3 regions of the Mesorhizobium sp. M1406 genome follow, and region 2 is predicted to be linked to each of the others. Evidence: riboswitches for the same ligand, from Rfam matches in the RefSeq annotation. Region 2 holds a riboswitch; each other region holds the start of a gene.
The links. Region 2 has a riboswitch for cobalamin ahead of bluB (5,6-dimethylbenzimidazole synthase). Riboswitches for the same ligand answer to the same signal wherever they lie in the genome.
Positions count from the first base shown of each region.

Region 1: it holds a riboswitch for cobalamin, as region 2 does, so the genes downstream of both, NKH03_RS09820 (CbtB domain-containing protein) here and bluB (5,6-dimethylbenzimidazole synthase) in region 2, are expected to answer to the same signal.
Region 3: it holds a riboswitch for cobalamin, as region 2 does, so the genes downstream of both, NKH03_RS07860 (aromatic ring-hydroxylating oxygenase subunit alpha) here and bluB (5,6-dimethylbenzimidazole synthase) in region 2, are expected to answer to the same signal.

Region 1 is NZ_JAMYKW010000008.1:3,142-12,604, reverse strand. It holds gene NKH03_RS09855 (aminotransferase class V-fold PLP-dependent enzyme) at 1-1,175, opposite strand, end outside; gene NKH03_RS09850 (LuxR C-terminal-related transcriptional regulator) at 1,303-1,974, opposite strand; gene mgtE (magnesium transporter) at 2,371-3,789, shown strand; gene NKH03_RS09840 (MerR family transcriptional regulator) at 3,934-4,320, shown strand; gene NKH03_RS09835 (methyltransferase family protein) at 4,328-4,804, opposite strand; gene NKH03_RS09830 (heparan-alpha-glucosaminide N-acetyltransferase) at 4,801-5,799, opposite strand; gene NKH03_RS09825 (MFS transporter) at 6,024-7,223, shown strand; cobalamin riboswitch at 7,489-7,684, shown strand; gene NKH03_RS09820 (CbtB domain-containing protein) at 7,721-7,900, shown strand; gene NKH03_RS09815 (CbtA family protein) at 7,916-8,689, shown strand; gene cobU (bifunctional adenosylcobinamide kinase/adenosylcobinamide-phosphate guanylyltransferase) at 8,682-9,194, shown strand; gene cobO (cob(I)yrinic acid a,c-diamide adenosyltransferase) at 9,196-9,463, shown strand, end outside.
Region 2 is NZ_JAMYKW010000011.1:421-9,883, forward strand. It holds gene aroC (chorismate synthase) at 13-1,113, shown strand; gene ribB (3,4-dihydroxy-2-butanone-4-phosphate synthase) at 1,229-2,329, shown strand; gene NKH03_RS12190 (MFS transporter) at 2,374-3,597, opposite strand; gene NKH03_RS12195 (TetR/AcrR family transcriptional regulator) at 3,718-4,326, shown strand; gene NKH03_RS12200 (hypothetical protein) at 4,668-5,651, shown strand; partial or broken gene bluB (5,6-dimethylbenzimidazole synthase) at 5,768-6,442, opposite strand; cobalamin riboswitch at 6,446-6,626, opposite strand; gene NKH03_RS12210 (histone deacetylase family protein) at 6,748-7,674, shown strand; gene NKH03_RS12215 (exodeoxyribonuclease VII small subunit) at 7,678-7,929, shown strand; gene NKH03_RS12220 (DUF2277 domain-containing protein) at 8,039-8,305, shown strand; gene NKH03_RS12225 (pirin family protein) at 8,344-9,264, shown strand; gene dxs (1-deoxy-D-xylulose-5-phosphate synthase) at 9,409-9,463, shown strand, end outside.
Region 3 is NZ_JAMYKW010000006.1:26,642-36,104, forward strand. It holds gene NKH03_RS07855 (FAD-binding oxidoreductase) at 1-134, opposite strand, end outside; gene NKH03_RS07860 (aromatic ring-hydroxylating oxygenase subunit alpha) at 206-1,453, opposite strand; cobalamin riboswitch at 1,569-1,770, opposite strand; gene NKH03_RS07865 (DUF680 domain-containing protein) at 2,279-2,482, shown strand; gene NKH03_RS07870 (DUF680 domain-containing protein) at 2,552-2,758, shown strand; gene NKH03_RS07875 (DUF680 domain-containing protein) at 2,836-3,072, shown strand; gene NKH03_RS07880 (ABC transporter ATP-binding protein) at 3,159-4,271, opposite strand; gene bglA (beta-galactosidase BglA) at 4,313-5,977, opposite strand; gene NKH03_RS07890 (carbohydrate ABC transporter permease) at 5,982-7,136, opposite strand; gene NKH03_RS07895 (carbohydrate ABC transporter permease) at 7,138-8,151, opposite strand; gene NKH03_RS07900 (ABC transporter substrate-binding protein) at 8,396-9,463, opposite strand, start outside.

The sequences.
Region 1 (9,463 bases), on a different contig from region 2:
ACAGGCACCTCGGCCGAGGCGCGGAAGTGCTGCATGGCGGCGCCGACGCCAGAGCCCGGCGCCAGCCGCACGCCGCAATCAAGGAGCGCCATTTCCGCCGCTGACAGCGAGGCGAGCACCATGACTTCGTTCAGCCAACCGAGATGGCCGATGCGGAAGACCTTTCCGAACACCTTGTTGAGACCGCCGCCGAGCGACGTCCGGTAGGTCTGGTAGGCGCGCTTGACGATTTCGGCGCTGTCGATGCCTTCCGGCACGAGGATGGCGCTGACGGTGTCGGAGTGCCATTTCGGCGCCTTCGCGCAAAGCTTCAGGCCCCAGGCGTCGACCGCCTTGCGCACGCCTTCGGCGAGGCGATGGTGACGGACGAAGATTTTGTCGAGCCCTTCGTCGGCGATCAGATCGAGCGAGGCGCGCAGGCCGCGCAGCAATTGTGTCGCCGGCGTGTAGGGGAAATAGCCGGCGTCGTTGGCGCGGATCATGTCCTCGAAGGAGAAGAAGCAATGCCGGTGCGTTGCGACCCTGGAAGCGACGAGCGCCTTCTTGCTGACTGAGAGGAAGCCAAGGCCGGCCGGCAGCATGAAGCCTTTCTGTGAACCGCTGACAGCGCAATCGACGCCCCATTCCTCCTGGCGGAAATCGATCGAGCCGATCGACGAGACGCCGTCGACGAAGAGGAGTGCAGGGTGATCAGCGGCGTCGAGCGCGGCGCGGCAGCCGGCGACGTCGCTGGTGACGCCGGTCGCGGTCTCGTTCTGCGTGCAGAAGACCGCTTTGATGCGATGCGCCTTGTCCGCCTTCAGCTTTTCAGCATAGAGGTCGAGCGGCACGCCGGTTCCCCATTCGCAGTCGATCACGTCCACCTCGAAACCGAGGCGCTCGGCCATGTCGACCCACAGATGCGAGAACTGGCCGAAGCGCGACATCAGCACGCGGTCGCCGGGGCTGAGAACATTGGTCATCGCCGCTTCCCAGGCACCGGTGCCGGACGACGGGTAGATGAAGACGCGGCCGGTCTCGTTCTTGAAGACCCGTCGGATGTCTTCAAACAGCGGCAACGTGAAATCAGGGAATGATGCGGCGCGCATATCCTCCATCGGGAGGTTCATCGCTTGCCGGACCTGCTCCGGGATGTTGGTGGGTCCTGGAATGAAAAGATGGGTGAACCCAGCCATGCGCGAACTCCTCCTAGTGCCAGAATTCGTGGCGAGTGCCAGAATTTGTGGAGTGAGTGTCGTTTCGGCGGCGCTCGGCAACAACACCTTGCCGGGTAAATTGTCGCCGCGCGCGGGTGGGCTCGACCTACCCGAAAGGCTGCTTGGGACTGCGGCGCCTCTCGCTCGAATAGAGCGCGACGGCCATCGCCCGGTTGCGGACATCAAGCTTGTCGTAAAGATTCTTGAGGTGGTACTTCACGGTATTTTCCGAGATACCGGTCCGTGTCGCGATCTGAAGATTGGTCCAACCGTCGGACAGCACCGCCAGCAGTTCGCGCTCACGAACGGTGAGCTGCGATAGCGGCGTGTCGTTGACCTTGTTGATGTCGATATAGGGGATGCAGATGCGGCCGTGCGCGACGGCCAGGATCGTGTCGAAGATGATCGGCGGATCGTCGAACTGGAAGCAGTAGCCCTGCGCGCCGAGCCGCACGCATTGCTTCAGGATGCCGATGTCGTGGTCATTGGAAAAGACCGTGATGCGCACATCGAACTTGCGGCTCTGGACCTCGGCAAGGACATCGGCGCCATCCATGTCGGCGAGCTTCCAGCCGATGACGGCGACATCGAACTCCGCCTCCGCCGCCAGGTCCAGGAAATGCCTGCCGCTTTGCACGGAGGCCACAAGCTCGAAACGCCCGTCGCATTCCAGCATTTCACGCAGCGCCGATATGACGAGCGGATTGCGTTCGGCGACGACGACGCGGACGCGCCTCGCTTCGATTGCCTTTTTCGTTGTCGCCGGCTTTATCTTCAAGGGCGTCCGGTTGCTCTGGTTGCGGAGTTAGGCGGATCCAAGTGTTCGCCTTGGAGCCGGCACCAGGACAATTCTGACCCAATCGCGCTGGGGTGCTCTTTCCCCAGCGACATGCGCTGTCGCGTGTCCTGAACCGGAACCCGGCCGGTTTTTGACAGTATAGGTATTGTCCGGGTGAACGTACGCGATACCTTTCCTGGTGAAGCAGGCGAGGTGGGAAAGCACCCATTTCGTTTGATATTCCGAGCGTTAGAGCGATAAGTTCTCAAATCGAATCGTGCCGACGTCCATCTCCGTCAGAACACCGGATTTTCCCAAAACCGGTTTCCACTTTTGGGTTCGATGCTCTAGACCTGATTTGCACCTTTTCCAGGATTGCGATGGCGGGAGGCGCTGGTGGAAGGCCAGGACGAACGGACAACCGGCGCCAGGGCCGCCGAAGAGCACCACGCCGACATCTATGGCGAGGACGGCGCCGTCCTTTCGTCCTTCCTTGCCCAGATCGGTGCCGCGATCGCCGATCGCGACACGCTCACGCTGAAGCGTGAAGTCGACGATCTGCATCAATCGGAACTCGGTGATCTGCTCGAGGCGCTGCACCCCGACCAGCGCCGCGCGCTGGTTGAACTGTTGGGCGCCGACTTCGACTTCTCCGCACTGACCGAGGTCGATGAGGCGATCCGCATGGAGATCGTCGACAATCTGCCCAATGCGCGGATCGCCCAGGCGGTGCAGGAGCTCGATTCCGACGACGCGGTCTACATTCTCGAGGATCTCGACCAGGAGGACCAGGACGAGATCCTGTCGCAGCTGCCGTTCACCGAGCGGATCAGGCTGCGCCGCTCGCTCGATTATCCGGAAGAGACGGCCGGCCGCCGCATGCAGACGGAATTCGTCGCGGTGCCGCCGTTTTGGACGATCGGCCAGACCATCGACTACATGCGCGAGGACAACAACCTGCCCGACCGCTTCAGCCAGATCTTCGTCATCGATCCGAGCTTCAAGCTGCTCGGCGCCATCGACCTCGACCAGATCCTGCGCACCAAGCGCTCGGTCAAGGTCGAGGAGGTGATGCATGAGGCGCGGCACGCCATTCCCGCCACCATGGACCAGGAAGAGGCGGCGCGGGAATTCGAGCAGTACGATCTTTTATCGGCCGCCGTCGTCGACGAGAACGAACGGCTGGTCGGCGTGCTGACCATCGACGATGTCGTCGACGTCATCCAGCAGGAGGCCGAGGAAGACCTGATGCGCATGGGCGGCGTCGGCGACGAAGAGCTTTCCGACAGTATCTTTTCGACCTCGCGCTCGCGCGTTCCGTGGTTGCTGATCAACCTTTTGACGGCGTTCCTGGCGGCCTCGGTGATCAGCCTGTTCGACCGCACGATCGAACATATCGTGGCGCTGGCGGTGCTGATGCCGATCGTCGCCGGCATGGGCGGCAATGCCGGCTCGCAGACCATGACCGTCACCGTGCGGGCGCTGGCGACCAGGGATCTCGACATCTACAACGCCAGCCGCATCATTCGCCGCGAGATGGGTGTCGGCTTCATCAACGGCATTATCTTCGCCGTCCTGATCGGTATCGTCGCGGCGGCCTGGTTCCGCGATCCCAATCTGGGCGGCATCATCGCGGCGGCGATGATTATCAACATGTTCGTGGCCGCCTTGGCCGGCATCCTGATCCCGCTGCTGCTCGACCGTTTCAAGGTCGATCCAGCGGTTGCTTCCGCGGTCTTCGTCACCACCGTTACCGATGTCGTCGGCTTCTTTGCGTTTCTGGGCATCGCCACATGGTGGTTCGGCGTGCCTTGACGTGCGCCCTCAATTGACTTTTACGTAAACGCCGTGCGAGGCTGACGCGGGGCGCCATGTCGATTCCGGCATGGCATGGGTTTGGTTCGGGACGGAGGCGACGCCGGATGGCGATCGCCAGAATTCCGGCGTGTGGGAGTGATAATGCGGGAATATTATTCGATCACCGAGTTGACTCGCGAGTTCGACGTATCGACGCGGACGCTGCGCTTCTATGAGGATGAAGGACTGGTGCAGCCGGTGCGGCGTGGCCGCACACGGCTATTTCGCCCGTCCGATCGTCACCTCATCCGGCAAATCATGCGCGGCAAGAGGCTTGGCTTTTCGATCAACGAAATCCGCGAAATCATCCAGATGTACAAGGAGCCTCCCGGCGAGGTCGGTCAACTCAAGCTGATGATCAAGCGCATCGAGGAAAAGCGCGAGGATCTCAGGCAGAAGCGCCGCGACCTCGAGGAAACGCTCGCCGAACTCGACCAGGCCGAGGAATCTTGTGTCGAGCGGCTCGTCGAACTCGGCGTCAATACGTAACGGGTCTTCAAATCCAGCGCCGCACGCGTTTCGCGTAGTCGCGGTATTTCTTGCCGAACTTCGCCGCCAGCACTTTTTCCTCGCGCTCGATCGCCACCTTCTGCGTGGCGTAGGCCGCGATGAACGCCAGCGGCAGGAACCACGCAATGCCCGAGACAAAGGCGACGCCGATCAACAGCAGCGTGTTGGCCAGATACATCGGATTGCGGGTGATGCCGAAGGGGCCTGACGTGACGAGGTGATCGGGCACCGCGTTGGGGTTGAGCGTGGTCTTGGCCCGGATCATGGTGCGGATCGCGGTGAACCAGAGTGCCGCGACGCCGAACAGTGCCACCCAGCCGGCGGCGAAAAGAATATCGCCGAGGAGATCGCCGATCCAGGGCAGGGGATAAAGCAGGCCCAGCGCGATGCTGATGGCGATGGCTGCGATGTAGATCAGCGGCGGCCATGGTATGAGCCCCGGCTTCGGCTGGTTCTCGGTCATTTGGCCCCTTCCTCCATCAATTTGCTGTCGGTTTTGGCGGTGCACATGCCGGCAAGGTCGGACAGGTGCGCCTTCCATTCCGCGGTCTGGTCGTTGTTGTAGAGCCTATCAAGCGTAGCCTCGCCCTCGAGCGTATCGAGCATGCAGACACAATAGCTCGAACAGAACTCGGTGTCGCGCGACTGCTCGCAGGACAACTGGCAGGTTTTCAGGAAATTCACCTGCGGGGTTTCAACCGGTGCCGGCATGATCTGCGAGAACAGCCACACGCAGCCGATCAGCAATGGCTGGTGGATGAGGTAGAAGGCCAGGCTGTGCCGGCCAATGAAGACCAGCGGGTTGGCCCAGCGTCCGGGCGCCAGATCCGCCAGCCGCGTCAAGAAACCCGCGGCCGCGGCAAGCCTGGTGAAGCCGATGCCTATAAGCACGGTGCCGAACCACGGAAACAGCGGGACGTAGTCGTTGGAACGCGGATTGATCGCCGACAGGCCGACCCACCACAGCCACGGATGATCGAAGGCCTCGAAGCGCAGATAGACCGGCGCCGCGATGACCAGCGCGGCAACCACCAGAGTCAGCAAGGCCGGCAGGCGAAGAAACAGCAGACCGAGCAGGCTGGCGAGCGCGATCTCGTGCAGGATGCCGAAGAAGATGAAGCCGTCCGGCGTGGCGATGCGGGTGGCGACAGAAATCGCGATCGCGGCTCCGGCGACCATGGCGAACCGCTTCCAAAAGCCGTTCCAGCGGATTTGTCGGCCATGGGCGAGATACAGGCTGACGCCGACCAGGAACAGGAAGGTCGAGGCGATGCAGCGCGCGTAGATCTTCCACCAGCCAAAGGCGGTCAGGCCGGGATCGGTGTAGCCGAAGAACTCCAGATCCCAGGTGAAATGGTAGCTCGCCATGGCGATCAGCGCGATGCCGCGCACGATGTCGATAGCGACGATGCGCTTTGGTCGATCCTGGACGGGTGCGGTCGGCGTTTGGATGGTCATGGTCTCGCATTCTGATTCAGCCCCGCAAAACGACTATCACGGTTGCACCGGGCAAAAGAAGGCCGGGCACCTGACAACGCGGACAGGATCAGGCGCCGCTTTAGGCCAGTGGCGGAAAGCCTTTGGCCGACTTCGCTTTTTGCCGGGTATGCGTCGGTTTCCTCTTATTGGCGTCGGCATCGCCACGGCAGATTTGGCCCGGCAAATCCGCTTCGGGGAGAGCAATGTCCACTCATGTGCGTCATCCGATCTGGCTTCCGGCCCTCAAGGCCGCGGACGCCCGCACCTTCGCCTCGCTCTATGCGGTCGAATCCTTCGCCCGCGCCACGGTGTCGAGCGTCATCCCGATCCAGGCCTACGAGATACTTCACAACGAGCAGGTCGTCTCGATCCTCTACACCATCGTGGCGATGCTCGGCCTGTCGGTGACGCTGTTCATGCCGATGCTGATCCGCCGCTTTGCCCGCCGCTGGGTCTACACGGCAGGCGCCTGCCTGCTGGCCATCGGCTCGCTGTTCTTCGTCACGCATACGCTTGCCGGGCAACTGGCCGGCATGCTGTGCCGTGTGATGGGCGCCAGCGCGCTGTCGATCACGCTCAACCTCTACATCATGGACCACATCCGTAAGACGGATTTCATGCAGGCCGAATCGCTGCGCATGGCGTGGTCGATGCTGGCCTGGACCGGCGGGCCGACGCTCGGCATCTTCCTTTACACACGCTTCGGCATCTATGCCGCGCATGGCGCCGTGGCGATCTTCGCCCTGGCTTTGCTGGCGCTGTTCTGGACCTACCGGCTCGGCGACAACCCTTCGATTCGTCCGGGCAAGACGCGCCCGGTCAATCCGCTCGCCAATATCGGCCGCTTCGTCGCGCAGCCCAGGCTCAGACTGGCCTGGCTGATTGCTTTCGGCCGCTCCTGTTTCTGGACGACCTTCTTCGTCTATGGGCCACTGTTCATGGTCATCACCGGCGAAGGCAAGCTGGCCGGCGGCATGCTGGTTTCGGCCGGCAACGCGCTGCTGTTCATGGCCATCTTCTGGGGCAAGGCAGGAAAGCGCTTCGGCGGCCGCAGGACGATGACGTTTGCCTATTTCGCCATGTCGGCCATGCTGCTGGCGGCAGGCTTTGTCGGTGAGACCGTGCCGCTGCTTGCCGGCGCCTTCCTGCTTGGCGGCGCCTTCTTCACCATCGCGCTAGACGCACTCGGCTCGACCGCCTTCATGCGCTCGGTACGCTCCTATGAAAGATCGCAGATGGCGGCGGTCTACCGGACCTATCTCGACTTTTCCGAACTGACGCCGCCGCTGGTCTATTCGGTGGTGCTGGCCTTCTTCGGCTTGGGCTCGGTGTTCGTCACGCTCGGCCTGCTGGCGGCGATTTGCGGTTTTGTGACGTGGCGCTACCTGCCGAAATCGCTTTGATCTTCGGGGCTTTGATGGAAGTGCCGCATGCCGAGGTGCCTGCATCCCAACAGGTCGATGACGGCAGCGACGGTTCGGCCCGAGTCGGGCCGTTGTAGGGATCGCGCTCGCCGGCAATGGGCTGCCTGGCTAGCTTCGTGTGAAGGTGTCAGCCGATACAAGGCCAAGAAAATGTCAATTGTGGCACCGGCGGCCCTTGTCTGGCGCGACGCATTCGCGATGATTGCCGGCGGAATTTGGTTTGCCGGAGGCGAGGATTCTGCCTATAGTCGCTCATGTCGTCGGTTCCATTTTGGAGCCAAGAGGGAATGCGGTGAGGGCGGGTTTCGCCCAATGCCGTGGCTGCCCCCGCAACTGTGTGCGGTAGTCCTCTCCATATGCCACTGAAGATTTTTCTTCGGGAAGGTGGGGAAGGGCGCTGATCCGCGAGCCAGGAGACCTGCCGGCGACAGGAAACTGACTTCGATGCCCTCGGGTGGAGGGCGAAAGGACAAGATATGACTACCGCTTCCGTCTCCCTCGGCGCCTCCGTCTCCTCGCAGTCGCGCTTCATGCATCTCGCTCTTGCTGCGTTTCTTGGCATCTTCGTGATGGGCTTTGTCGGCTTCTCGCATATCGATGCGGTCCACAATGCGGCTCACGACTATCGCCATTCGATGGCGTTTCCCTGCCACTGACGAGGATCTGACATCATGAACCTGTTTCGCAACGTCGTGTTCATCGCGGCGATCGCAGGGCTTGTGGCCGGTGTCGTTCTCGCCTGCATGCAGGCCTACGCCACTGTGCCGCTTATCCTGAAGGCGGAAGTCTACGAACAGGCTGGCGGTGGCCACCGCCACGACCATGCCGCCGCACCGGCCGCAACGGATACCACCGCCATGAGCACTGCGGCGCCGGCCCCGGTGGAAGCGATTGCTCCGGCGGGAGACGAGGGTTGGGCGCCGGCGGACGGTTTCGAGCGTTTTGCCTTCAGCGTGCTTGCCAACATCGTCACCGGCATCGGTTTCGCACTGATCCTGGTTGCGGTCTCCGAATTCGCCGGCGGCATCGGTGGTTGGCGTCAAGGCGTATTCTGGGGCTTGGCCGGCTTTGCCGTTTTCACGCTGGCGCCGGGTCTTGGCCTGCCGCCGGAACTGCCGGCCATGCCTGCGGCCGACCTCACCCAGCGCCAGATCTGGTGGACGGCAACCGTGGTGGCGACCGCCATCGGGCTTGGCCTGATCGCCTTCCGCAAGTCGCTGCCGCTGGCGATCCTGGCCGTGGCCTTGATCGTCGCACCGCATATCGTCGGAGCACCGCAGCCCGACAGTTTCGAGACGCTGATCCCGGAAGGCCTGCATCACCAATTCGTGGTGGCGGTGACGCTGACCAATCTGGTGTTCTGGCTGGTGCTCGGCGCGGTGGTCGGCGTGGTGCGCGGACGCTTCTCCGGTACGGCGACCAGCTTGCGCGACAGCTTTGCCTGACAGCAAGCTGACCTTCATCATCGGTGGTGCGCGCTCCGGCAAGAGCGCGCACGCCGAAATCCTGGCGGCGGCCTTGCCCTCGCCATGGGCCTATATCGCCACGGCGCAAGCCTATGATGACGAGATGCGCGAGCGCATCGCGCTGCACCGCTCGCGGCGCGGCGAAGGCTGGACGACCATCGACGCACCGCTCGATCTCGCCGGTGCGCTCAAGGCCTTGCCGGACGACCAGCCGGTGCTTGTCGACTGCCTGACGCTGTGGCTGACCAACCATATGCTGGCCGATCACGATCTCGAGCTTGAATGCCGTCGGCTGGCGGACGTGCTGTCGCGGCCGCGCGGGTCCTGGTTCGTGGTCTCCAATGAAGTTGGCCAGGGTATCGTGCCGGACAATGCATTGGCGCGCCGCTTTCGCGATGCCGCCGGCCGCCTCAACCAGCAGGTGGCCGCTATCGCCGATACGGTGCTGCTGATGGTGGCGGGACTTCCGCTCAAGGTGAAATGACATGACCGACATCGACAATAGGGACGAAGAACGCCACCGCGCCAAAATGGCCAAGCGCAAGGCGGTGCAGGATGCCGAGGTGGCGAGCAAGACGGTCGAGAAGGGGCTGCTGATCGTCAACACCGGCCCGGGCAAGGGCAAGACCACGGCCGCCTTCGGCCTGGCGCTGCGGATGCTCGGCTACGGCAAGCGCGTCGGCGTCGTCCAGTTCATCAAGGGCAAGTGGCATACCGGCGAGAAGGACGCCTTCGCCGTCTTCGGCGATCGCG
Region 2 (9,463 bases):
GCAGGGTCATTTATGTCTCATAACACGTTCGGCCACCTTTTCCGCGTCACCACCTGGGGCGAAAGCCATGGCCCGTCGCTCGGCTGCGTGGTCGACGGCTGTCCGCCCGGCATCCGCTTTACTCAAGCTGACATCCAGGCGGAACTCGACAAGCGCCGGCCGGGACAGTCACGTTTCGTGACGCAGCGTCGCGAACCAGATGAAGTGAAGGTTCTGTCCGGCTTCATCCTCGACGAGGACGGCGAGACGATGATCACCACCGGCACACCGGTCTCGATGCTGATCGAGAATGTCGACCAGCGTTCAAAGGATTATGGCGAGATCGCTCGCCAATACCGGCCCGGCCATGCCGATTACACCTATGACGTCAAATATGGCGTGCGCGATTATCGTGGCGGCGGCCGCTCCTCGGCTCGCGAGACCGCGGCGCGCGTGGCGGCCGGCGCGCTCGCCCGCAAGGTTGTGCCCGGCGTGGTGGTGCGCGGCGCGCTGGTGTCGATGGGGGAAAAATCCATCGACCGCGCCAACTGGAACTGGAATTTCCTCGGCGACGCGGAAAATCCGTTCTTCACCCCCGATCCGGCTTCCGTTCCCGTCTTCACTAGATATCTCGACGGCATCCGCAAGGCTGGCTCCTCGGTAGGTGCGGTGATCGAGATCGTCGCCGACGGCGTTCCAGCAGGCCTCGGCGCGCCGATCTATGCCAAGCTCGACCAAGACATCGCGTCCGGCCTGATGTCGATCAACGCGGTCAAGGGCGTCGAGATCGGCAACGGCTTCGAGGCCGCCCGCATCACCGGCGAGCAGAATGCCGACGAGATGCGCATGGGCAATGACGGCAAGCCGGTGTTCCTGTCCAACAATGCCGGCGGCATCCTGGGCGGCATCTCGACCGGCCAGGCCATCGTCGCCCGTTTCGCCGTCAAGCCGACCTCGTCGATCCTGACGCCGCGAAAGTCGATCGACAAGGACGGCCACGACGTCGAGATCATGACCAAGGGCCGCCACGACCCATGTGTCGGCATTCGCGCCGTGCCGATCGGCGAAGCAATGGTTGCCTGCGCGATTGCCGATCACTATCTGCGTCATCGGGGACAGACAGGAAGGGAATAGGGAATAGTCAGTAGGCAGTAGGCAGTATGTTGGATTGTCTACAGAGACAGTCTTTTCCCTACTCCCTACTCCCTACTCCCTACTCCCTACTCCCTACGAGCGAAGCGAGTTTTTCATGCCTTACGACCAGAAGAAAATCGTCGAAGCCCTGCGCGCTTTCGAACGCGGCGAGATCGTTGTCGTCATGGATGATGACGGGCGCGAGAACGAGGGTGATCTGATCGTCGCCGCCGTCCACTGCACGCCGGAAAAGATGGCGTTCATCGTCCGCCACACGTCCGGTATTGTCTGCACGCCGATGCCGCGCGAGGAAGCAAAGCGGCTCAACTTGCAGCCGATGGTCGCCGACAATGATTCGGCCCACACCACTGCTTTCACCGTCAGCGTCGATTTCAAGCATGGCACGACTACAGGCATTTCGGCCGACGACCGCACGCTGACCGTGCGCAACCTTGCCAACGGCAATGTCGGCGCCTCGGACTTCGTCCGGCCCGGCCACATCTTCCCGCTGATCGCGCGCGAGGGCGGCGTGCTGATGCGCTCTGGCCATACCGAAGCCGCGGTCGATCTCTGCAAGCTCGCCGGCCTGCCGCCGGTCGGCGTCATTTCCGAGTTGGTCAATGATGACGGCACCGTCAAGCGCGGCCCGCAGGTGCAGGCTTTCGCCCAGGAGCATGGCCTGAAGCAGATTTCGGTCGCCGATCTCATCGCCTACCGGCAGCGCAAGGAGACGCTGGTCGAGCGCGTAGCCTGCTCCGAAATCGACACGCTCGGCGGCAAGGCGCAGGTCTTCACCTATACGCTGCCCTGGGACTCCATGCATCATGTCGCGATTGTCTTCGGCGACATCCGCGACGGCGAGGACGTGCCGGTGCGCCTGCATTCAGAAGATGTCGTGACGGATGTGTTCGGCACCAGCCACCGGCTCGACGCCATCATGAAGGCGATGGGCGAGCGCCGGCGCGGCGTCATCGTCTATCTGCGCGAAGGCTCCGTCGGCGTCGCCCATCAGGAGCGCAAGCGGCCGGCGAGCGGCGACCGCGAGGATCACGAAGAGGCGCGCCGCCGCGAAAACGAGTGGCGCGAGATCGGGCTCGGCGCGCAGATACTCAAGGATCTCGGCATTTCCTCGATCAACCTGATCGCCTCGCGCGAACGCCATTATGTCGGCCTCGAGGGCTTTGGCATCCATATCGCCAAGACCGAGATTCTCTGAGCCTCCGGCCGACAGAGCCCGGTTTCAAACCGGGCGCCCGTCGATCATTCCGCCGCAATCGCGGTGGCTTCGCATCCGTCCAGTTCGCACTCCTGAGTGGCAAGGCTGCGCTGCCCAAGCAGCACGGTGGCCAGTGCGATTGTGCCTGAAGCCACCGAGACCCAGAACCCGTTCTGGGCGCCGAACACGTCCACCACCGCACCGGCGGCGAAGGACCCGATGGCCATGCCGACGCCGATCCCGGTCATCACCCAGGTGATGCCTTCGGTCAGCATCGCTTCCGGCACATGCCGCTCGATCAGGCCGAAGGCGGTGATGAAGGTCGGCGAGATCGCCACGCCGCTGATGAATACGGTCAGCGCCAGCAGAGGCACGGTGTCGGCGGTGAGCGGCAGCAGCGTGCCGAGCGCGACGAGGGCGACTGCGATGGCCAACTGGCGTTGCAGCGGCGCTTTCAGGTTGAGCGCGCCGACGACGATGCCCAACACGAACGATCCCAGCGCATAGACGCCGATGACGAGGCTCGCGGCCCCCGGTTGGCCAAGCTCCTTGGTGATCGCCACCGTGCTTACTTCGGTCGTTGCAAACGTCGCGCCGATGAAGATCAGGGCGAAGGTGAGGATCTGCACCGGCCGCAGGCGGATTGCCGAGCCGCTAGAGCCCTGTTCCACCGGTTGCACTTGCGGCTCGGTCGAGCGCTGCAGGATGAAGGCGGTCGAGCCGAAGGCAAGGAACAAGGTGCTCACCAGCATGCCCGCTTCCGGGAACAGGGCGGCACTCAGGCCCACCGACAGCGATGCCCCAGCGATATAGACCAGCTCGTCGGCTGCCGACTCGAAGGCGAAAGCGGTGTTCATCTGCGGCCGCCCGCGGAAAATATCGGTCCAGCGCGCGCGCACCATTGCCGGGATGCTGGGCATCGCGGCAGCCAGCAGTGCCGACACGAACAGCGTCCATACCGGCCAGTCCTGATTAGCCGCTGCCATCAGGACGGCGAAGGCCAACACGGAAATGATGGTGGTGGGCACTACGATCCGCGTCTGGCCAAGGCGATCCACCAGTCTTGATATCTGCGGCGCGAGGAAAGCGTTGGCGAGCGCGAATGTCGCGGCGACGGCGCCGGCCAGCCAATATTCACCGCGCGTCTGCGACAGCATTGCCACGATGCCGATCGGCGCCATGGCGATCGGTAGGCGCGCTATGAAGCCTGCGGCGGCAAAGCCCTTGGTTCCGGGGGCACGAAAGATCTCCGCATAGGGATTTTGCATGGGTTGGTTCCTCGACAAAGCACGATTCGACAATTACATACGGTGCGTATGAATATCAAATAAAGCATACGCCGGGTATGTCAATTGGCATACGGCACGTATGTTGGTAGGGCCAGAGCCATGCACAAACCTCGCAAGGAGATGATTGCCGAGACGCGCGCCAAGCTGATCGCGGCCGCCCGCCATGCCTTCGGCACGGTCGGCTATGCCGAAGCCTCGATGGATGACTTCACTGCCTCAGCCGGGCTGACGCGCGGCGCGCTGTATCATCACTTCGGCGACAAGAAGGGACTGCTGCAGGCGGTTATCGCCGAAATCGACGGCGAGATGGCGGCACGCATCAATGAGGTCGCGTCGAGAGCGCCGACCCGCTGGCAGCATTTTGTCGACGAATGCACGACCTATATCGAGATGGCGCTTGAGCCGGAAATCCAGCGCATCATGTTCCGGGATGGCCCGGCCGTTCTCGGGGATCCGGCACAATGGCCGAACGCCAATGCGTGCATCGCTTCAATGACCAGCCATCTGACGGCGCTGCAGGAGGAGGGAGTCGTCGTCTCCAGCCTCGACCCCGAAACGGCCTCGCGGCTGATCAACGGCGCGAGCAGCCAGGCGGCGCAACGGATCGCCAATTCGAACGACCCCGAAGCGACCTCGAAGAAAGTGGTGACGGCGTTCAAGCAACTGCTCGAAGGCCTGCTCAAAAAGCCGGGTTCGCAATCGAACTGAAATCCCATCGGTGGCCCGGCGCCACGGTAGGGCTTCGAACTCAGGTTAATAAAAGACCTTACGACAGCCAGTTCGGCGGTGCCGGCAGCTTTCACGATAGGAATTTTTTCTTGATTCCATGACCTCAGCTATGGTACATATTCGTCCATGGTGCTGATTTGCGCCAGTGACCCGCCGCACAGGCGGGTTTTTCGGTTGATGCTCCGTCAGCCAACGCGCCGGCGAAGGCTGCGAAGGAAACCCGTTAACCCGAGTTCGTTGCCCGGGCGCCAACCCGGCAATTGACAATCGCCGGGTTGGGTCCATCCTCTTTCACCACCTCTGAGGGGGAGATTCGGGGCATGTGGGATTTCGATATCGGCGGGTCGGTGTCCATAATGATGCGGACCTGGCCGTTCATTGTCTTTCGCATGATCGTCTATTTCGGCATCACGCTGGCCTACATCATGGCGACCGGCACGGGCGCTAGCGTCGGCTATGGCGTCGGCCACATCTCCACCGATCCCGACGGGCCGATGTCCTTTGCCTTGTGGGGCGGGGTGGTCGGTTTCGGCATCGTCTCGATCGCCGTCTACTGGATCCGCGAATACATCCTCTATGTCGTCAAGGCCGGCCACATCGCCGTCATGGTCCATCTGATCGACGGCCGTGACATTCCCGGCGGCCAGGACCAGATCGCCTACGCCAAGGATATCGTCACCCAGCGTTTCGCGGAGGCCAACATCCTTTTCGTCGTCGACCAACTGGTCAAGGGCGCCATCCGCGCCATCACCGGCCTCATCGGCGGCATCGCCGCCTTCCTGCCGATCCCGGGCCTGGGCGGCTTGATCTCCTTCATCAACACGGTGATCCGCCTGTCCCTGACCTATGTCGACGAGATCATCCTCGGCTACAACATCCGCATCAATTCGTCCTCGCCGTTCGAGACGGCGCGCCAGGGCGTCGTGCTCTATGCCCAGAACGGCAAGGTCATGGTCAAGAACGCCGTCTGGCTGGCGGTCATCATGTGGGGCGTGTCCTTCGTCATCTTCCTGCTGATGCTGGCGCCTGCCGGCGCCATTCTCTTCCTGATGCCCGGCCAACTCGCCGGCTGGGCCTTCGTGCTCGCCATCGTCTTCGCCTGGGCTTTCAAGGCGGCGTTCATCGAACCCTTCGCCATCGCCTGCCTGATGCAGGTCTATTTCAAGACCATCGCCGGCCAGGTGCCCGATCCCGACTGGGATGCCCGGCTGGCCGAGGCGTCGTCGAAGTTTAGGGAGCTTAAGGATAAGGCGCTGGCCTCCTTCGGCGGCTCGCGTTGGGGCACGGCCGGCGCGACAAGCTGATCGGCGAGGCTCGCCGGCGTGGCAGCAACGGTGTTGAGGCGCGCCACGGTCGATTTGAGCAACGCTTCACCTTGCCCGGAAAAAACCTCGCTCATGATCAGTTCCGGCAACGGCAGCCGCCGTCCCCAGCCATGCGTTTCAAGGTCCGGCTTTGGCGCGAACTCCGAGACACGGCCGACGCAGAGATAGGCGACCGGGGTCACATGCTCCGGAATTGACAGCAGGCCTTTCAGCGCTTGCGCCTCGATGATGCTGACCCAGCCGACACCGACGCCTTCGGCGCGCGCCGCCAACCAGAAATTCTGCACCGCGCAGACCGTGCTGTAGAGGTCCATCTCCGGATTGTGCCAGCGTCCCAGCGGCGAACCTTCCGAGCGCTGCCGGTCGCAAGTGATGCAGATGTTGAGCGCGCTTTCGCAAATGCCTTCCAGCTTGAGTTTGCGGTAGAGCGCCTGGCGCTCTTCCTCGATGGCCGGCAATTCCTGCTCGCGCGCCGCCAGGAACAGGTCGCGCACCTTTTCCCGTCGTTCGGCATCGCGAATGACGATGAAATTCCAAGGCTGCATGAAGCCGACCGACGGCGCGTGATGAGCGGCAAGCAGCAGCCGCGCCAGCACCTCATCGTCGAGCGCGGTGGGCAGGAAGTGGCTGCGCACATCACGCCGCGTGAACATGGCGCGATACACCGCATCGCGCGCATTCTGCTCAAATCCGTCGCCAACAAGAACGGTCATGGTTTCCGGCATCGCTTGTCCCCTTGCGATTGCAATCAATGCCATCCGCCTGACCATGCGGATGACGATGCCTGCCAGGCCGGTCTTCTGGGCTTGGGATCAACCCGCGTCCGGTGCCTTCCCGTCATCGACAGTGGCACATACCGGCGCGGTCCCCCTTACAGCGTTGGGCACGCCACGGAGTTCAACCGTGTTCCCGATTCTCCCGCTTGCGGCGGGCACCAGGCAGTGCCACCGACCTTACTCCGAAGCGCGGACGACGCCAATGCCTGCAGCGACGCGAATGGACGCAGGCGCGATTTTCCCCAATCATCGGCCGCCCGTGCATGGCCTTTGTCGATCCGGGTCACTAGATTAGGACGATGGCTACCCGTCTCTATACCCATCCAGTCTTCCTTGAGCACCTCACGCCGCCCGGCCATCCCGAGCGGCCGGACCGCCTGCGCGCCATCGAGCGCGTGCTGGACGACGAAGCTTTTGCCGCGCTCGATCGTATCCAGGCGCCGGAAGGCGACGAGGCCACCATCCTCTATGCCCATCCCGCCGATTTCGTCGCCCGCGTGCGCGCCGCCATTCCCGACGAGGGAATCGCCCGCATCGACGCCGACACCACCGCCAGCCCGAAGAGCTGGCAGGCGGCGATCACCGCGATCGGTGCGGCCAACGCCGCCGTCGACGACGTCTTTGCAGGCCGCGCCGACAATGTCTTCGTAGCCGCTCGGCCGCCCGGCCACCATGCCGAAAAAACCACGTCGATGGGTTTTTGTCTGTTCAACACCGCGGCGATCGCGGCGCGTTATGCGCAGAAGAAGCATGGTGTCGAGCGGGTTGCCGTCGTCGACTGGGACGTGCATCACGGCAACGGCACGCAGGATATTTTCTGGGACGATCCGTCGGTGCTCTATTGCTCGACGCACCAGATGCCGCTCTACCCCGGCACCGGCGCGAAGAACGAAACCGGCGCCGGCAACATCGTCAACGTACCGCTGGCGCCGCAGACCGGCAGCGAGGTGTTTCGCGATGCCTTCCTGTCGCGCGTGCTGCCGGCGCTCGACAATTTCGCGCCCGATCTGATCATCATTTCGGCCGGGTTCGACGCGCATCACCGCGATCCGCTGGCCGAGATCAACCTGACCGAGGACGATTTCGACTGGGCGACCGGCCAGCTGATGCAGCGCGCCGCGCGTCACAGCGGCAACCGGCTCGTCAGCCTGCTCGAGGGTGGCTACGATCTGCAGGGATTGGCATTTTCGGTCGCCGCCCATGTCGGGCGACTGATGAAAGGATGAATGATGGCCGGTGAGACCAACGAAGATGTCAAGGCGATGAGCTTCGAACAGGCACTCGACGCACTCGAAAAGATCGTCGATGATCTTGAGCGTGGCGACGTGCCGCTCGACCAGTCGATTAAGATCTATGAGCGCGGCGAGGCACTGAAAGCGCATTGCGACCGGCTGCTGAAGGCCGCCGAGGACAAGGTCGAGAAGATCAGGCTGTCGCGCGATGGCAAGCCGGTCGGAACGGAGCCGCTTGACGCGGATTGAGGCGGTCCGAACGGTGGTCTTGCCTCACCGGCTTTTGGACATGATCATGATCGAGGATAGAACGCGTCCCGATTGAAAGCGCTCCAGGACAAGAGGAGATACGGAAGCGATGTGCAGAAACATCAAGACCCTGTTCAATTTTGATCCGCCCGCTACCAACGACGAAGTCCGCGACGCGGCACTTCAGTTCGTCCGCAAGCTGAGCGGAACGACGCGGCCTTCGAAGCAGAATCAGCATGCCTTCGACCACGCGGTCGAAGCCATCGCGGCATCGGCGCGCGAACTGCTTGATTCACTCGAAACCCATCAGCATCCGCGCAATCGCGAAGAAGTGGCGGCCAAACTAAGGGCGAAATCGGCGATCCGGTTTTCCTGATACGTCCAGGCTGCCTCTGGCGCTGACGAGGAGAGTTCATGAGCTTTTTCCCGGGGAAAGACCCTGAAGTCGGCGACGCCTTCGCCAGCGACCAGATCGAGCTTATGGTCATCCCGAATGCCAAGGACATTGGCGGTTTTCAGGTGCGCCGCGCCCTGCCGACCGCCAAGAGGCGGTTGGTTGGACCGTTCATCTTCTTCGACCGGATGGGCCCGGCTATCCTGCGCGCCGGGCAGGCGCTCGATGTCCGTCCGCATCCGCATATCGGCCTGTCGACGGTCACCTATCTGTTCGACGGCAGGATCAGGCATCGCGATTCACTCGGCACCGAAATGGTCATCCAGCCCGGTGACGTAAACCTGATGACCGCCGGCCGCGGCATCGTCCATTCCGAGCGCACCCCCGAAGAACTGCGCGGCGCACCGATGTCGATTTCCGGCTTGCAGACCTGGTTGGCGCTGCCGGACGGCAAGGAAGAAGTAGCCCCGGTTTTCGAGAACACCGCGGCACTACGGCTGCCCGAGATCGACGCCGAAGGCGTCAGCGGGCGCATCGTCATAGGTGATTTCCAGGGATTGCGGTCCCCGGTCAGGGCCGACTCCGAGACGCTTTATGCCGACCTGCGCCTTGCGCCAGGCGCCGGCGTGAAGATCCCGGCCGATGCGGAAGAACGCGCCATCTACACACTGGAAGGAGAGGTCTCGATTTCGGGCGACATTTTCCCGGCCGAACGGCTGCTGGTGTTTCGGCCCGGTGACGAGATCGTCGTATCGTCGCGGACCGGCGCGCATTTCATGCTGTTCGGCGGCGCTTCGCTCGGCTCGCAGCGCTACATCTGGTGGAACTTCGTCTCATCGTCGAAGGAACGCATCGAGCAGGCCAAGCAGGAATGGAAGACGGGACGCTTCGATATTGTTCCTGGCGATGAGGAAGAGTTCATTCCGTTGCCGGAAAGCTGATGCGTGTCGCCTAAAGGTGGCCCCGGTTTTGGGCGAACGGCGTGCATCAAAACAAAAACCACGGCCTGATCCGCGTCACTGACATGCATTTACATTCTCCGGCCGGCGGCCTATTTCGCCAATGAACAGAAAGCCTGGGCACCCGTGAACGCAACGCCGCATACGCCGCTTCTCGACAAGGTCCGCATCCCGGCCGACC
Region 3 (9,463 bases), on a different contig from region 2:
TGGTTGTCGGAGCGGAAGGTGAAGGTCTTTACGTCAGGTGCTTCGTCGCTGACGCCGATCACTTCCAGCACCTGCAGCCTGTCGTTCCAGGGCGTCATCTGGTCGAGATGGCGATAGAGGCCAAGATCCGTCATCGCATTCATCCTCTTGTCCCTTTTGTTTTGTGCATGATCCCAAAGCCGCTGCGCATTTTGGGCGACATGCACTAGGCGACGCTGCGCAGGGCCGGCCGGCCGCCTTCGGCGAGGCGCGGGCCGATGAACGACGCATACCATTCGACGAACTGGATCACGCCGCCCTCATGCAACTCCGAATAGGGGCCGGGCTCGTAGGCGGGCGACAGGATGCCGAAGGCGTTTTCCTCGACGATGCGGCGATCCTGGTCGTTGGTTTCGGTCCAGACATGGGTGAGGGCTTCGATGGTGTAATCGACCCCCTCGACCGCGTCCTTGTGCACCAGCCACTTCGTCGTCACCGCCGTTTCCGTGGCGCTGATCGGCAGCACCCGGAACGTCACCGCGTGATCGATGAGGATGTGGTTCCAGGTCGTCGGATAGTGATAGTGCATCAAGGTTCCGATCCTGTCGGCGGAGACAGTGTCGGAGAGGTTCTTCTTCACCGCCAGCTTGCCGGTCATGGTGTAGCTGACGGCATCGCGCAACAGCGGCGCGCGGGTGGCGCGGTACTGCCCGGCCGGATCGATGCGGAACTTGCTCGGCAGGCCTGATGCCTCGCATTTGGCCCAATGCGCGACCATTTCGGGGTCGCTGTCGGCGCCGTTGACGCCGGTCACGGTAGGCGCTTCCGGGAAGGTCTTGCACAGCTCGGGATGATTGGCGACGCAGTGATAGCACTCGCGATTGTTTTCCCAGACCAGCTTCCAGTTGCCCTTCTCTATGATCGTGCTCTCGAAGGCGATCTTTGCTTCCCGCAACCGGTGCGGCAAAAGATAAGGTTCGATCATCGCCCGCATCGGCGCGAAATCGGCGGGCTCCTTGCCCAGGCAGATGAAGATGTAGCCGCCGACGCTCTCGCAGGCGACCGGCTTCAGGCTGAACTCACTCTTGTCGAAACCGTCGGCCATCTGGCGGGCAAACAGCAGGCGGCCGTCGAGCTCATAGGTCCACTGGTGATAGGGGCAGACCAGCTTTGCCGCCGTACCCCTCTCTGTGTTGCAGACGCGGCTGCCGCGATGGCGGCAGGAATTGTGGAAGGCGTTGATCTTGCCTTGCTGGTCGCGGACAAGAACGACCGGATAGTCGCCGATCTGCACTGTGATGTAGCTGCCCGGCTTAGGCAGCTCGCAATCGTGGCCGATGAACAGCCAATCACGATACCAGATCAGCTCCATGTCGAGCTTGAAAAAGTCTGGATCGGTGTAGAAGGGCTGCTCCAGCGAAAAGCCTTGCCGGCGGCTGTTCAAGAGCCTCAGCATGTCGTTGCGAATATCCATGTCCTGTCCTCGTTTCTTAAGGACTGAAATGGTGGTGACGGAGGAAGGATCGGACGCAGGCCGGCGATGCGCCGGACATGCACTATCCACCTCTTGACCGCCCACCGCGATCAGTCGAGTCTAGAAATCTCGGGCTGGTTTCCGGGCTCTGGAGTTGTCCTTACGGACCATCGCGACACCTTCCCAGGCAACTGCCCAGTGGTCTCCCGTTGCGACTTGAACTCCACCACCGTTGCGGGGGCAGCGCCGGATTCTGACCGGCTTCCCAATTCTCCGCCTCGTCGTCACGAAGCGGCACCTGAGATGGTATGATCTAACCACGATCGCGGGCGCGTCATCGGCATGAAAACGACATCGTATCCATGCGGCGCGACACGCATGCGAAACGTTCCGGTTGGCGATTGTTGAGCCGAAATCCTATCTCCGCGGCGGCCATTCCCAACTGCAATCTCCTCGAAGCCGGCCCCTTGCCGGCGACCAAAAAGGTTAACGGTTTCGAAAAGTGACTATTAGCTGGTTCTAAAATCGAACCGAACGGTTCGTTTCTGTTGACGGTGCGTGCAGGACGGTGTGAACGCCGGGCCTTGGAAACAGTTGGTGATCCAGCGGGCGATTTTGCTTAAGTGTTGAAAAACATAAATAAAAAGTAGCGTGTAGAATCCCGTGGCACAATTTCAAGTGGCGGATTCATGGTCCACACGGAACAACTTCGTGATTGGAAAAGGCGAGGATGCCCTCCCACATCGGGGCTGTCCGAACGACGCGATTTCCCTTCCAAGACACGCCGCTGGACGGACGGAAAAGAAGATACTGGAGTACAAAAAAATGAAAAAGATCATTCTCACTGCCGCCGCCGTTCTGGCCATTTCCGGCAGCGCCTTCGCTAATGGTAGCGACCACTACGGTTCGAACGGCGCCAATCAGCCTGCTGCCGCGGTCGACAAGTCGTACACGGCTTCCACCAAGACCTCGGAACCGGTTGCCCAGACGCCCGCTCAGGGCAGCGACCGTAACCTCTTCGGCCGCTAACAACCAATTCCCAGTTGACGGCGGGTCTGCCCGCCGTCCTGGCGAAATCCAGAAATCCAGGAGACTAAAATGAACAAGATCCTTCTTGCCGCCGCCGCCGTTCTGGCCGTCACCGGCAGTGCCTTCGCCGGCAGCGACAACTTTGGCTCCAAGGGCGCCGACCAGCCTGCCGCCGCGGTCGACAGCTCGTACACGGCTTCCGTCAAGAAGTCGGAGCCGGCCACGCAGGCGCCTGTCGACCATGGCAGCGACCGCAACCTGTTCGGCAACAACTAACCCGACCAAAACCAACATCCGACAGCGATGCGGCGGGTTAACCCGCCGTATCGAATTCGAGAATACGGAGTATCAAAATGAAAAAGATTGTTCTTACTGCCGCCGCTCTTCTGATTGCCGCCGGCAGCGCCTATGCCCGCAACGACAACGCTGGCGGCACCGACATCAACAAGCAGTCGACCGTCAACGTCGACACCTCGCATACGGGCTCGATCCGCAAGAGCGAATCGCCCGTCTACAAGCTGCTCAATTCGTCGGGCGATGCACCGAAGTCCGCCCCTCAGGGCAGTGACCGAAACCTCTTCGGCCGCTAACAGCCGAAGCTGATCTCCAAACGAGAGCGGCGGGTCTTGCCCGCCGCTCTTGTTTTTGTAACAGGGAAGTATCGTCGTGCGACCTCTCAGGCCGCCTTCGCCTCTGCTTCGTGAAGAGCGAAGGACCGCCCATCCGTGTCGAAGATATGCAGGTCTTCGCCATTGGCGCTCAGGCGCAATGTCGAGCCACGCTTGACTTCGACATTGCCAGGCAGCTTGGTCACCAGCGGCAGGTCGGCGCGGCCGATGTCGATGTAGACAAGCTGGACTTCGCCGAGCTGCTCGACATAGTCGACCGTCCCTTCGAACAGATAGTCCGCACCGCTGGCGATGATCAGGTCCTCCGGTCGCACGCCAAAGCTCACCGCGGCACCCTTTGCCGAAGCAGGCGTCGTGATCGGCACGGTCGCCTTGCGCCCGCCGACATGGCTGACGACAGTCGGATTTCCGGTCTTGTCGATGGTCGCCGGCAGGATGTTCATGGCCGGCGAGCCGATGAACTGGGCAACGAACAGATTGCCGGGCTTCTTGTAGAGGTCCATCGGCGTGCCGACCTGTTCGATATGGCCGTCCTTGAGCACCACGATGCGGTCGGCCAGCGTCATTGCCTCGACCTGGTCGTGGGTGACATAGATCATGGTCGTGGCGGGCATCGATTCCTTGAGCTTGGCGATCTCGATGCGTGTGGCGACGCGAAGTGCGGCGTCAAGGTTCGACAGCGGCTCGTCGAACAGGAACACCTTTGGATTGCGCACGATGGCGCGGCCAATGGCGACGCGCTGGCGCTGTCCGCCCGACATCGCCTTGGGCAAGCGGTCGAGATATTTCGTCAGCTGCAGGATTTCCGCCGCCTGGCGCACGCGCCGATCGATCTCGGCCTTGTTCTCCTTCCCGATCTTCATCGAGAACGCCATGTTGTCGTAGACGGTCATGTGCGGATACAGCGCGTAGGACTGGAACACCATGGCGATCCCCCGCTTCGACGGCGGCACGTCGTTCACGACCTCGCCAGCTATTCTGAGCTCGCCGGAGGTGATTTCCTCGAGCCCGGCGATCGACCTCAGCAATGTCGACTTGCCGCAGCCCGACGGACCGACGAAGACGATGAATTCGCCCGACTTGATATCGAGGTCGATGCCGTGGAGAATGTTCAGATTGCCGTAGGACTTCTTCACTTGTCTTAGCGTGACATCGGCCATTGGTTTCCCTCCAGTAATTTGAAATTCAAGTGATTTGAAATTCAGTCGGCGCGCCCGAACCAGGCGCCGTAGCCGCCAAGCTCGATGGAACCGGTGCTCGCCTGTCCCGAAAATCCGTGCCCGGGCAAAGGTTGCAGCGATCGGCCGCCGAGGTCAACCTCGGTTGGCCCGGCTCCCAGATTGAAGACGCAGACGATCTGCTCGTTGCCTGAGCGGCGGGTGAAGGCGACGGTGTCGCCCTCGCTTTCGATGAAGGTGATGTCACCCTTGGCAAGCGCCGGATGGGCACGCCGGAAGGTCAGAAAGCGCCGGTAATGCTCGAGCAGCGAGTTCTCGTCGCCCTGCTGGACATTGACCGCTTGCGACAGATGCTTGGCCGGCACCGGCAGCCAGGGCTTTGCCGATGAGAAGCCGCCATTGCTGGCGCTGCCGTCCCACACCATCGGCGTGCGGCAGCCGTCGCGGCCCTTGAATTCCGGCCAGAAGCGGATGCCATAGGGGTCCTGTAAATCCTCGAAGCGCAGGTCAGCTTCGCCGAGCCCAAGCTCTTCGCCCTGGTAGATGCAGACCGAACCGCGCAGCGACATCAGCAGCGCCGAGATGACCTTGAGATAGGCGGTCGGATCGGCTTCGCCGGCCGCCCAGCGCGAGGCCGGGCGCATCACGTCGTGGTTGGAAAAGGCCCAGCATGACCAGCCGTCGCTGGCGACCTTGCCGAAGGATTCCAGCACCGAGCGGACCTTGGCCGCACTGATCTTTTCCGGCGCCAGGAAGTCGAAGGAATAGCACATGTGTACGCGCTTGCCGCCGGCGGTGTAGGCAGCCACCACGTCCAGTCCGCGCTGCGAATCGCCGACCTCCCCGACCGCGGCGGTTGCCGGATATTCATCGAGCAGGGCGCGGAAGCGCTCGAGGAAGCCGAGGTTCTCCGGCCGGCTCTTGTCGTAGAGATGGTCCTGGTAGTTGTAGGGGTTGACCGCCGGTGCGGTCTGGTCGTTGCGCTCTTCCGGCGGCAGCGGCGGATTGTCTTCCAGGCCCTGGCTGTGGAAGTAGAAATTGATGGTGTCGAGCCGGAAGCCGTCGACGCCGCGCTCCAGCCAGAAACGGGTGACGTCGAGCAGCGCATCCTGGACTTGGCGGTTGTGGAAGTTGAGGTCGGGCTGCTCGGCCAGGAAATTATGCAGGTAATATTGCTGGCGGCTGGTGTCCCATTGCCAGGCCGAGCCGCCGAAGATCGACAGCCAGTTGTTGGGCGGCGTGCCGTCCGGCCTGGCGTCCGCCCAGACATACCAGTCGGCCTTCGGGTTGGTGCGGCTCGACCGGCTTTCCCTGAACCACGGGTGGTTGTCGGCGGTGTGCGACAGCACCTCGTCGATCATCACCTTCAAGCCCAGCCTGTGCGCCTCGGCGGTCAGCGCGTCGAAGTCGGCCAGCGTGCCGAACATCGGATCGACGTCGCGGTAGTCGGTGACATCATAGCCGAAATCCTTCATAGGCGATTTGAAGAACGGCGAAATCCAGATGGCGTCCGCACCGAGTGCGGCGATGTAGGGGAGGCGGCCGATGATCCCCTTGAGGTCGCCTATGCCGTCGCCGTTCGAGTCCTGGTAGCTGCGCGGATAGATCTGATAGATCACAGCACCCCGCCACCAGTCGCGATCGAGGGCGAGGTCAGGTTTCGAGCTGGCCTTCAAAGGGGATTGCATCGTCTCAGCCTCCTTTCACCGAGCCGGCAAGCAGCCCGCGGACAAAATAGCGCTGCAGCGAGAAGAAGACGATCAGCGGCACGATTATGGTCACGAAGGCCGATGTCGTCAGAATCTCCCAGTCGCCGCCGCGTGAGCCCAACAGCGCGTTGAGCTTGGCGGTCAGCACGATCTGGTCTGCCTCTGTACCGAGGAAAACCATCGCCACCAGCAGATCGTTCCATACCCATAGGAACTGGAAGATGGCAAACGAGGCCAGCACGGGGAACGACAGCGGCAAGACGATCTTGACGAAGATCTCGAAATCGCTGGCGCCGTCGATACGCGCCGATTCCATGATCTCGCGCGGCAAGCCGGCAATGTAGCTGCGCAGCAGGTAGATGGCGAAGGGCAAGCCGAAGCCGGTATGCGCCAGCCAGATGCCGAGATAGGTTTTCGACGGCATGCCGAAGAAAGCGCCGACGCCGTTGTAGAGCTTCAAAAGCGGGATCAGCGACATTTGCAGCGGCACCACCAGCAGGCCGATGATCACCGCGATCAGCAGCGCCCGGCCGGGAAACCGCATCCAGGCCAGCGCATAGGCGGCAAACGCCGCGATCAGGATCGGGATGACTGTCGCCGGGATGGTGACGGTCAGCGAGTTCATGAACGACCGTCCGATGCCCTCGGAAAACAGCACGGTTCTGTAGTTGTCGGTGGTGAATTTCGGCGGCGCCGACGAGGCATAGTAGACGCGCTGGCCGCGATCGCCTTCGAACGCCTTGGGCGAGGCCATGACGAAGCTGCCGTCGGCGTTGAGCCGCAGGGTCACTTCGTCGCCGAGATCGGCCGAAGTGCCGGCGGGATATTGCGTCGGTGCCGCCGATTTGACACCGAAGGCGCTGATGTTGCGCCTGGCGCCGTCGCCGAAGATGTTGCCCTCGAGAACGAACTTGCCGTCCTTTTCGACTTGCGTCGAGGCGGCCGGCAGTCGGCCGGCCTCGGTCTGGGTGGAACTGGCGAACGAGTTCCACCAGCCAGAGGCGATGATCTGGTTCTTGTCGCGCAGCGACGAGACCAGGATGCCGAGCGTCGGTATGGTCCAGATCGCGACGAAGACAAGCACGGCGATGTGGACGCCAAAGCGGCTGGCGAAGGACTTTCCGGTCGCAACGGCCATCTCAATGTCCTCCCGTCTCTTTGTTCGCCTGGCGGATGTTCCAGACCATGATCGGAATGACCGCGATCATGATGATGATGGCGATGGTGGCGCCACGGCCGAAATCGCCGCCGCCGCGGAACATCCAGTCGAACATCAGGTTGGCCAGCACCTGGCTGTTCCACTGGCCGTTGGTCATGGTCAGAACGATGTCGAACACCTTGAGCACCAGGATGGTGATAGTGGTCCAGACGACGGCGATGGTGCCCCAGATCTGCGGCACCATGATCTTCCAGAAGATCTGGAACGGATTGGCGCCGTCGATGACGGCGGCTTCCAGCGTTTCTTCGGGAATGCCGCGCAGGGCGGAAGACAGGATGACCATGGCAAAGCCGGTCTGGATCCAGATCAGGATCACCATCAGGAAGAAATTGTTCCAGAACGGCAGCGATATCCAGACCTGCGGCTGGCCGCCGAAATGCTGGATGATGGCGTTGAGGATGCCGATCTGGGTCTGGCCCTCGCCACGATACTCGTAGATGAATTTCCAGATCACGCTGGCGCCGACGAAGGAGATCGCCAGCGGCAGGAAGATCAGACTCTTGGCGATCGTGCCCCACCAGATCTTGTCGGTGAGCACGGCGATGATCAGCCCGAGGAAGGTGCAGGCGGCGGGCACCACCGCCAGCCAGATGATGTTGTTGAGGATCGAGTTGCGGAACTCGCGGTCGCCGAAGGCCCATTCATAGTTGGCCAAGCCGACGAAATTGATGCCGCCGCGATCAAGGAACGACAGCCGCAGCGTCTCGACGACCGGGTAGATCAGATAGATGGTCAGGATGATCATCGCCGGACCGACGAACAGCCATGGTCGGACCAGCCCTTGCCGGCGCAGATTGTCGATGGCCGCGGCGCCGGCGACGCCGCGCGACGGGAATATCAGGTCGACCAGTTTGTTGGCGCCCCAGAAATAGGCGACGCAACCGCCGACCCCGACGATGATTACGAATATGGCCGAGAAAATCTGAGCCGCCATGGGTCCCTCCCCCTGCGTATCATCAGCCAAGGCCGAACGGTCCGGGCGGTGAGATGCGCCGATTCAGTTGTTCAGAGCGCGATCGCCAGGCAAGACAGGCTTTCCCTTTGCTGATCGCGCTTCATGCCGGATGTTTGTGTGCTCATGATAATCGCCGCGGCACGGGCCGCCGGTCGGATCCGGGCCTCCAGGGCCCGGATCCAGTCGGGATCGGATAGCCGAACAATCGGCTGCTTACGGACGCCTACTTGATCGCGTCCCAGCTTTTCTGAATGTCGGTGGCGACATCCTGCGCGGACTTGCCGCCGACCAAGTCGATCATGCCGGTCCAGAAGGCGCCGGCGCCGATCTTGCCCGGCATCAGGTCGGAACCGTCGAAGCGGAAGGTCGAGGCGTTGGCGAGGATTTCGCCCTGCTTCCTCAGCGCGTCGCTGGCATAGGCCTCCTTGTTGACTGACTTGAGCGGCGTCACGAAACCACCCTCGGCCATCCAGATCTCATGGGCGAGCGGCATCTTCAGGAATTCGATGAACGCGCGGGCGGCCTTGGAGTCCTTGGTGATCATCGCCAGCGTGCCGGCGCCGAGCACGGGCGTGCCCAGGTCAGGCTTGGAGGCATAGGGAGGGAAGTAGAAGAAGTCCGCGTCCTGGCCGACCTTGGTGCCTTCCGGGAAGAAGGTCGGGATGAACGACGCCTGATGGTGCAGGTAGCATTTCGGCGGCACAGAGAAGAGGCCCTTCGGGCTGTCGCGGAAATCGGTCGCCGCAACCGCCTTGGCGCCGCCGTCGACCATCTTGTCGTCGGTCGCGATCTTGCCGAAGATGTCGATGGCGCTGACCACCGCCGGGTCGTTGAACGGGATCTCGTTCTTCACCCATTTGTCGTAGACTTCCGGAGACTGGGTACGCAGCATCAGGTCTTCGACCCAGTCGGTCGCCGGCCAGCCGGTGGCGCCGCCGGAGCCGAGGCCGATGCACCAGGGCTTGCCACCATCGGCGATGATCTTCTTTTCGAGATCGGCGAGCTCTTCCTGCGTCTTCGGCACCTTGTAGCCGGCTTCCTCGAAATTGTCCGGCGAGTACCAGACCAGCGATTTCACGTCGGCCTTGTAGGGGAAGGCGAAGAAGCCTGGCTTGCCGTCCTTGTCCTTGAACGTGCCGAGATCGACCCATGACTGGCCGGCGCCGTAATTGTCCTTGATCCATTTGGCGGTGTCGTCGCCGAGCGGCGTCAACAGGCCCTTCGATGCCAGATCCTGGATCAGCCCCGGCTGCGGCAGCACGGCGATGTTGGGCGGGCTGCCGGCCTGCGT